DNA from 3 places in the Chryseobacterium sp. MEBOG07 genome. Region 1 is predicted to be linked to each of the others. Evidence: riboswitches for the same ligand, from Rfam matches in the RefSeq annotation. Region 1 holds a riboswitch; each other region holds the start of a gene.
The links. A riboswitch is a leader RNA that binds a small molecule or an ion and turns the genes downstream of it on or off. The one in region 1 is predicted to bind S-adenosylmethionine.
Positions count from the first base shown of each region.

Region 2: it holds a riboswitch for S-adenosylmethionine, as region 1 does, so the genes downstream of both, LF886_RS23190 (SusC/RagA family TonB-linked outer membrane protein) here and LF886_RS02560 (TonB-dependent receptor plug domain-containing protein) in region 1, are expected to answer to the same signal.
Region 3: it holds a riboswitch for S-adenosylmethionine, as region 1 does, so the genes downstream of both, LF886_RS24215 (alpha/beta fold hydrolase) here and LF886_RS02560 (TonB-dependent receptor plug domain-containing protein) in region 1, are expected to answer to the same signal.

Region 1 covers NZ_CP084579.1:545,634-548,920, forward strand. The annotation lists gene LF886_RS02555 (alpha-amylase family glycosyl hydrolase) at 1-1,418, shown strand, start outside; SAM riboswitch class I at 1,494-1,599, shown strand; partial or broken gene LF886_RS02560 (TonB-dependent receptor plug domain-containing protein) at 1,694-2,127, shown strand; gene LF886_RS02565 (TonB-dependent receptor plug domain-containing protein) at 2,701-3,287, shown strand, end outside.
Region 2 covers NZ_CP084579.1:5,023,540-5,026,826, forward strand. The annotation lists gene LF886_RS23190 (SusC/RagA family TonB-linked outer membrane protein) at 1-2,012, opposite strand, end outside; SAM riboswitch class I at 2,128-2,227, opposite strand; gene LF886_RS23195 (type II 3-dehydroquinate dehydratase) at 2,471-2,878, shown strand; gene LF886_RS23200 (hypothetical protein) at 2,951-3,287, shown strand, end outside.
Region 3 covers NZ_CP084579.1:4,861,892-4,865,178, forward strand. The annotation lists gene LF886_RS24210 (ACT domain-containing protein) at 1-1,131, opposite strand, end outside; gene LF886_RS24215 (alpha/beta fold hydrolase) at 1,137-2,075, opposite strand; SAM riboswitch class I at 2,142-2,248, opposite strand; gene LF886_RS22405 (MGH1-like glycoside hydrolase domain-containing protein) at 2,436-3,287, shown strand, end outside.

The sequences.
Region 1 (3,287 bases):
TTTGGAATATAGATCCTGATGGAGATGGCTACGGAAATGTTGCTCCGGATAACCCTTATTTCAATCAGGTTCCCAAACACTCTTATAATGTGTTTAACGATTTTAATCATACAAGTTCTTCAACTCAATATTACGTTGAAAGATGCCTTCAGCAATGGTTGACAGAATACCGCATCGATGGATTTCGTTGGGATTTAACGAAAGGATTCACTCAAAACTGTTCCGAAAATGATGAAGCCTGTACCAATGCTTATCAGCAAGACAGAGTTGACATTATGAAACATTATGCAGACAGACAGTGGGCTATTGATCCCAATTCTTATATGATCTTCGAACACCTGGGAACAGATGCAGAAGAACAGCAGTGGGCCAATTACAGAATAGCAGAAGGAAAAGGTGTTATGCTTTGGAATAAGCAAACCGATCCCTATAATCAAAATACCATGGGATATAAGGAAAACAGCAATTATGACCGTATGAATCACAGTCTTCATGGCTTTACCAATATGAGTGCTGTGGGATATGGAGAAAGTCATGATGAGGAAAGACTCATGTTTAAAAACCTTGAATATGGTGCCGTCAATGGAGGTTATAGTGTTAAAAATCTGAATACGGCTCTTGAAAGAATGAAAACCTTCGGAGCTACATTTTTCACTATTCCCGGTCCGAAAATGATCTGGCAGTTTGGAGAATTAGGATACGAATTCAGTATCAACAGATGTGCGGACGGTACAATCAACAGCGGATGCAGAACAGATGAGAAACCCGTTGCATTTACGCTGGGATATGATACCAATGCAAACAGAAAAGCAGTGTACGACACATGGGCTAAAATACTCAATATCAGAAACACCCATCAGATTTTCAAATCTAAAACGTACAGTATAGAATCCAATAATCTTACGAATGATCCTGATGGCCTGATCACCAGGATTTATCTCTACGATACAACCATTACTACCGGAATAAAGAATGTGGTGGTATTGGCTAATTATACTACTTCTGCACAAAATGTTGTTCCTTACTTTCCTTACACAGGTCAATGGCAGAATCTGATGGATGACAGTGTTTCCAATATAGCTTCAACAACTGCTCCGATAACTTTACAGCCTGGAGAATTCAGGATTTTCGGAAATTACGCAGGCGCTTTATCCACAACGGATACTCATGCAGCTAATAAATTATCTCTTCAGATTGTTAATAATCCAATACAAAATGGGATCGCAAAATTAATTTTTAACAAAGCAAAAAACGGAGAAATTTTATTTTTCGACATGACCGGTAAAAAGCTGGACTCATTCAAAATTGATAAAGAAAATGGGACTTTTGAAACCAAAATCAATTATCCGCCAGGAACTTATCTGGTTCAATTAAAATCAGAAACAGGAATCGCAATTCAAAAGATGATTGTTAAGTAAAACAAAAAGGCAGATTGGCAGAATAGCTGATTTGCCTTTTTTGTATATTGAAAAAAATAGTCTACTTTTGCGGTAGATTTATCAAGAAAGGTGGAGGGATTTGGCCCAAAGAAACCTTAGCAACCTGTACAATTCAAAAAGTGCAAAGGTGCTAATTCCAACCCGGAAGGGGAGATAAGTGAAGTCAATATTCTTATATGAATTCCATTTCTTGAAGTCTTGTTTATCTGCGAAAAGGTTCGCAGGAATGTTATTATTAATTGGCAAGAACAAAAATGAAAAAATTAAGTACAGCGGTATTTTTGCTGAGTATAATTTTGGTAGCTGCTCAGGAGAATGAGGAGAAAGGAAAACAAATCGAAGACATTATCATTGTCGGAAACCGAAATGTCAAAAGAACAAAACTTGAGACAACGGTTCCTGTAGACGTTATTAATATTGACAAGATCCAGAGAAGCTCTCCACAAATGACTGCTCAGGATCTTCTGAACTATGTGATCCCATCATTCAATGCAGTGAGGCAGTCTGCTTCTGACGGTACAGAACATATTGATCCCGTGTCCTTAAGAGGAATGGGACCAGATCGATTTTGGTATTATTAAACGGAAAAAGAAGGCATTCTACATCGTTAGTCAACTATCAGAATACCGTAGGAAATGGCTCTGTAGGAACAGATCTTGGGACAATTCCCATCATTGCAATTGATAGAATAGAAGTCCTAAGAGACGGAGCTGCTGCACAATATGGTTCCGATGCCATCGCCGGAGTGATCAATATTATTCTTAAAAAAAATGCCGGAGCATCAGCAAGTCTTACTTATGGAGTAACCGGAAGAAATGATGGCGACACTTATCAGGCCGGAGCCAATTACGGAACTTCATTAGGAAAGAAAGACGGCTATATCAATCTTTCACTACAATTAAGCCATAGAGGAAAAACAACAAGAACTCAAAATCATGATTTAGATATTTTCGGAGATAATTTTGCGTATGCGTTTGCAAATGATCCCGAAGCCGCAAGAGCTGCAGATGATGCAAAAATTAAAGAGCGAGGATTGACACGTGACGACTTCAATTTCCAGATCGGAGATGCCCAGATTAGACAGGGACAGCTGTTTTTCAATGCAGAATATCCTTTTAATGATAATTTTAAACTGTATTCTTTCGGAGGTTTCAGTATCAAAGAAGGAAAAGGATTTGGCTTCAGAAGACTTCCAAGCGAAACATCTAATGTCGTTTCATCCATTTACCCAAACGGTTTTCAGGCAAGTCTTGGATCTCAGGTGTATGATGTCTCTTATGCTGTAGGCGCAAAATATAATGTCAATGACTGGCTATTTGACCTGAGTAATACGTTCGGAAGCAATACTTTCAATTATAATGTAAGCAATACCAATAATGCTTCTCTTGGGGCAAAATCGCCAGCCCGTTTTTATGCAGGAGCTCATAGTTTCCTTCAAAATACCGTTAATCTTGATGTTTCTAAAAATATAAAGCGGTTCAATATCGCATTCGGAGGAGAATTCAGATTTGAACAATACCAGATCAAGGCTGGTGATGAGGCTTCTTACACCCAATATGACATCAATGGAAATGTGGCTGCTGAAGGTTCTACAGTGCTTGGTGCGGGCGGATCACAGTCTTTTATCGGGTTTTCTCCCAATAATGCATTGACGAAGGACAGACATTCGACCGCAGTATACGCAGATGTTTCCTATGATTTAGATAAAAAGCTGAATATTGATGCCGCTGCAAGATTTGAAAATTACTCAGATTTTGGAAATACATTGAATGGAAAACTCGCTGTACGATATGAATTTGTAAAAAATTATGCAGTAAGAGCAGCAGTGGGAACAGGATTCAGAGCGCC
Region 2 (3,287 bases), 710 kb from region 1:
AAATATTCGATATTCCCTTTAATTCTGTTATTCAGAATCGCAAATTCCAAACCTACATTTAAGTTAAGGTTGGTTTCCCACTTCACATTATTCGTAGACGTTTTTTCCAGTGTTGTTCCCGGTTCTCCACCAAGGCTGATAAACCGGTATAGCTCCTGATAAGCGTAATAAAGTGGTTGTCCGTTTGGTCGAAGTAATTTATCATTCCCCTGTCCTCCGTAGCTGGCACGTAATGTCAACTGATTGAAGACATTCAGGCTTTTAATAAATTCCTCATTTGAAATCTTCCATGAACCTCCTACTGACCAGAATCTCCCCCATCTGTTATCTTTCTCAAATCTTGAAGAACTGTCTGCTCTTCCTGAAGCTGATAGGAAATAAGTATTATTATAATCGTACTCTACTTTTCCAAGAAAACTCAATAAGCTTAGTTTATTACTGTTTCCACTGAAACTTCCTAATAAAGAAGCGGCATCCGGCTCATAATAGTAAGGCAATGAGAACTGGCTTCTCGTTCCTGAAATCGTCTGATAATCGTATTTATAGAATTCGTGTCCTGCCAAAACATTTACATGGTGCTTTCCAAATTTCTTATCATAGGTAAGAATATTACTGGTTGTATAAGAAAGCGTTCTGGCACTGCTTTTCGTCACCGAACCTCCAATTTCAGCACCTTGTCCCAGCAATGGATTTGAATAAAAATGTCCATAATAATTGACTAAATCCACAGAAAAACTTGACTTGAATTTCAACTCCGGTAAAAAGGTAAATTCCATGAATCCTTTCCCTGAGAAGTTATCTTCTTTATTTTCATTTTTATCCAGTGGCAGCGTTGCTGCAGCATTCTGGTTCTGAAGTGCATTCGTAGGTCTGTACTTCCCAAAATCATAAATTCTGTCTCCGGCAGCATCCAGCACAAATGATCCATCAGGATTTCTTTCATAATAAGGATAGAATGAAGGAATAAATCTTGCCGCATTGATGATATTGCTTGCTTTGGAATCTGAAGAAGTAGGTGCCTGCTGTACACTGTTTGTATAGCTTAAGTTCACCCCAACATTCAGCCATTTTTTCACTTCAGAATTGATCTTTAATCGGGTATTGTATCTTTTAAATCCTGATTCAATAGCCATTCCTTTATCATCCAGATAGCCCAGGGAAAAGAAATAATTACTTTTCTCACTTCCTCCACTGATATCCAGATCTACCTGATTTCTTGAAGCCACTCTCTGTAAGATGTCTCTCCAGTCGTCATTCCATAAAGGGGATGCACCAGGCAATAGCTTCCCGTCTGTTCCTACTGGTTTTGAATAACCTGTTCCGTAAGGGTTGATCCCAAGTGTAGAAACAAGATTGTCTGTCGCCATCTGGGCTGCCTGTTGAGAAGACACTTTGCCAGATTGATAACCGTTTCTCAATGCTTCCCAATATAATTGAAAATACTGATCTGTATTAACCTGTTCGTAATCTTTTACCGCTCTTCCTGAGAACCCCTGGCTGATATTAAAATTAACTTTCGCCTCTCCTTTTTTACCTGATTTTGTAGTAATAATGATAATCCCATTAGCCCCTCTTGAACCATACAATGCACTTGCTGTAGCATCTTTCAGAACACTTATAGATTCAATATCACTTGGACTGATAGAGTTCAGGTTTCCGTCAAATGGAATCCCGTCCACTACATATAACGGATCACTGGAAGCACTTATGGAACCAATTCCCCTGATTCGGATGGTAGAAACTGCACCTGGCTGCCCTGAAGCACTTGTCGTTTGAATCCCTGCAACCTGCCCTTCCAAAGCTTTGGTAATATTGGTGACAGGTCTGTTATTGATCTTATCGCCGGAAATGGTTGCTACTGAACCTGTATAGCTGTTTCTTTTCGCCTTTCCATAGGCTACCACCACTACTTCATCAATTTCTTTTTCATGGAGGCTATCTTTTTCGGCTTGGAATTTTGTGCATTTACATTGGTAATTCCCAGAAAAAATGCAGCAACCGGAGGTATCCAAGCTTTAGAATTAAATAAATATTTACTAATCATAATCAATTTTGTTTATCATATATTAAAAACTTACCCTTTGCAGAAAAGACAGCAAAGGGCATCGATAAATACGACAAACCAAATGCTTATTTTTCCTTTAAAGGCTGAACGTAACACCTTGCCTCTAGAGGTAGGTTGTCAAGATTTCACTGGGTCAGTTCCCTCCATCTTTCTTTATAAGCCGATCGAAATATGACTGCAAAGCTATAAAGTTTTAGTCTACAAAACAAGTAGACTTATATTTTTTCATGATAAATTTTTGAAAATTAACATAATATTTTAATAAAAGTCATTAAAATAGGGAGTTACATCCGTTATCACTTTCACAAACATGATAAATATCATTATCAATAATTCAATTGAGCATATTGTATGCTTTAATGAAATTTTTGACCATTAATTGAAAAAAGTTTTTAATTTTATAGGATGAAAGTTTTGATTATAAACGGTCCTAATCTCAACCTTTTAGGTACCAGAGAACCGGAAATCTATGGAAGCGTTTCTATGGAAAGCTATTTGGAAATTTTAAGATCCGAGTTTCAGTCTCATGAATTAAAATATTACCAGTCGAATATTGAAGGAGAGCTCATCAACAGGCTTCAGGAAGATGATTTTGATGCGGTAGTTATTAATCCCGGAGCTTTTACTCATTATTCCTATGCCATTGCGGATTGTTTAAAAAATATCCGAAAGCCAAAAGTAGAGGTTCACATCAGCAATATCTATAAACGAGAAGAGTTCAGACAGAAATCTGTGACAGCTGCCAATACGGATGCTGTTTTATCTGGCTTCGGAATGGATGGATATAGATTGGCTTTATTAAGCTTGAACTAATTTTCAGGAATTATTTTGCCAACTGATTCCACAGATTTTCAAAGATCATTATAGATAGTAAGAGAATAATTTATGAAGATAAAGGATAAGATTTATTGTAAAAACATTGGGATATATTCCGGGCAATTAACGAAAAGAAAATCTTATAGTATCGAAGAAATAAACACTGAAAATGTAAGGGTTCAGAATGATGAAGGAAGACTGAGATGGTATTCGAAATTTTATTTTAGTTTAAACAATCAACCAGAAATAATTTCTATTAACATAGATGATAAAATAGAAAATATTGAATCTGATGCCATAGAAGTAACTATTATGTTTTCCAACAAAGCAAAATATTGGATGACTTTCACTACTCCAACGTATTTAGATAAAATATTGGACGAAGAGTCTTATTTTTCTTCAAAAC
Region 3 (3,287 bases), 870 kb from region 1:
AATCAATAGTTTTCTTGCTACATCATTTCCGGATAAGTCTTCTCTCGGATCCGGTTCTGTATAGCCTTTTTCCAAAGCTTCGTTGACAATTGCTGAAAATTTATCATCTCTCAAAGAAAAATTATTGAATACATAGCTCAGTGTTCCTGAGAATACTCCTTTGATTCTTGTGATATTTTCTCCTGAAAGGTGTAATAATTTTATGGTATCAATTAACGGTAAACCTGCACCAACATTAGTTTCATACAGATAACGTCTGTTGTTTTTACTCAACGTATATCTTAGTTTTCTGTACTCTTCAATTGGAAGGGTATTGAAAATTTTGTTGGAAGAAACCAGATCAAATCCGTTTTCTGCTAAAGCATGGTAGTTCTTCACAAAATCCTTACTCGCTGTGTTATCCACAACAATCAGGTTCTCCAGTTGATTTTCATTAGAGAAATTGATCAGTTCTTCTACATTCGATGGATGTTCTGCTGTCAAAACCTCATCACCCCAATTGGCATCAAATCCTTTTTTGTTGAAGGCAATTTTCTTTGAATTGGCTACCGCAACTACTCTAAGGTCTATTTTTTTACGTTTTTTAATTTCTTCTGCAGATTCCAAGACTTGTTGTATCAATGTCTTTCCTACATTTCCGTGACCAATGATTGCCAGATGAACTGTCTTTGGTTTTTTGAAAATTTCAGATTCTATGATGTTTTTTGTTTTTTCATCCTGTGAAGAAGTCACTACGATATTAACTCTGTTTTCTCCGGCTACCTGATTCAGCAATAATGGGAAAACATTGTTTCTTGCCAGTTCGGCAAAGACTTTATTGAAATCTTCTGCTACAAAACCGATCACAGAAACATTATTGATACTATAGATTTGAGAAACTTTTCCAGATTTTCTTTCTGCTTCGAACTCATCAATAAGACAAGCGACTGCTTTTTCTGCATCAATTTCCTGAACCAAAATAGAAATTCCGTTTTCTATGGCCTGTTGAGAGATTACTCCTACACTGATGCGCGCTAAAGTAAGCGCTTTAAAAATTCTTCCGTCAATCCCGATTTCTCCCAGGAAATCTTCTCCTTCAAATTTGATGATTGATCTGTTCTTCAAAAATTTTATTTCGTTAGCATTTTTCATTACTTCTATAAAATGTTTTTTATGATATTATTTAATTGTTGATATTCCATTAGGAAGGCGTCATGCCCGTGTATAGATTGGATCTCGTGATAAGAAACATCCTTATTTTTCTCTTTTAAGTTTTCAAAACACATTCGGATTTCAGAAGCCGGGAAGAATAAGTCTGTATCTACGGAGATCATGTGCATTCGTGCTTCGATCTTCTCCAGTGCTTTTTCATCAGTATTAATATTCATCAAGAGATGGTTCATCAGTTTGTATGCCTTTAAACTAAACCTTTCGTTTAATGCATTACCATGATAAACCAGCCAGTCTTCTGATTCCAGGCGTTGTTTGTCCTGATTATATTGGTTTTGAAATCTATCGTTGAGTGATTGTGGAGTTCTATAACAGAGCATCGCATGAATTCTTGCTTTCTGTAATGGTTCATCTTTATCATTCAATAAAAACTTTTGAACCAGACATTGAGCATGAAGCCAGTCGTGTGTTCTGTAATCACAGGCTATGGGGATAAATATTTCTGCAAGATCCGGCTGCTTAGCAAGCATTTCCCATGCAATTCCCCCTCCAAGAGAGCCTCCAATAATGGCATATATATTTTTGATATGTAAAGCTTCAAGTCCTTTCAGAAATATCGCTGCGATATCTGAAGGTGTAAAGTCTTCATAGTCTTCAATTAAAAAATCGTCATAACCGTTTCCGGGTATATTGAAACACAGAACAGTATATTGATCGGTATCAACAAGCTGATTTTCTCCCACCAATTGTTTCCACCATCCTTTTTCTCCCGATACATTTGAGTTTCCGGTAAGAGCATGGTTGATTAGAATGATGGGTGCTGTAAACAGATCTTTCCCAAAAAGCTGATAGCTTAATGAGATATGATATTCCTTTTGGGAATAAGTTTGATACGAAAGATTAATATAGTTTAGTTCTGTTTTCAATTCTATTATATTTTAATACAAATACAATTGAAAATGCCACAGGAAATGGCTGAAAAGAACTTCAGTAAGTTATCTGTCCAAAATAAATTGGTAGAACGTAGCACCTTCTTTGCTTGCACAAAGGGTTGCTAAGGTTTCATAGGGTCTAATCCCTCAACCTTTCTTGATAACATTTTCAATATTTAAATGAACGAATGATGCAAAGGTAGTTCTTTTCTTTTAATTTCAAAAAAAATTATTTTAATATTTAAAACAGCCCTTAAATACAAGTATTTCAAGGCTATATTAATAATTATTCAGATGAAAAAAATTGGAATTACTTCTCAAAAAAACTAACTTCGTATTGAAAAATGATGAAATATGACCGTTGAAAAAGAAAGATTACAAGATACTAAATGGAAAAACTGGGGACCTTATGTAAGCAACCGCCAGTGGGGAAATGTACGTGAAGATTACAGCCCGAATGGGAATGCATGGAATTTTACCAATCATCATAATGCCGAAAGCTATGCTTACCGCTGGGGAGAAGAAGGGATCGCCGGGATTTCTGATGTAAAGCAGATTTTCTGTTTTGCTTTTTCTTTCTGGAACAGGAAAGATAAAATGGTAAAAGAACGATTCTTTGGATTGAGCAATCCTCAGGGAAATCATGGTGAAGACATCAAAGAAATATTTTATTATCTGGACAATACGCCTACCCACAGCTATATGAAGATGGTGTATAAATACCCAATTAATGAATTTCCTTACGATGATCTTGTTACAGAAAACGGAAAACGCAGTAAAAAGGAACCGGAGTATGAGATTTTCGACACTGGAATTTTTGATAATGACGAATATTTCGATATTTTCATTGAATACTGTAAAGGCGATCACAACGATATCCTAGCAAGAGTCACCGTTTGTAATCGAAGCCAGCATGAGGCTCCTATTCTGGTAGCTCCTACGGTATGGTTCAGAAATAACTGGAAATGGGGATACAATACTTATAAAGGAGAGATCAATGCTTCTCATGACGGAAGTATTAATATTGGTCATGACAGTATATCAATCAAAAAGCTGTATTCCCGAAATACAAATGCAAAAAGTGTATTTTGTGATAACGAAACGAATACTTCCAAACTTTACGGAGCTCCCAAAGCAGAGAATGCTTATTTCAAAGATGGAATCAATGATTTTATTATTCATCAGGGAAATACCGTAAATCCTGAA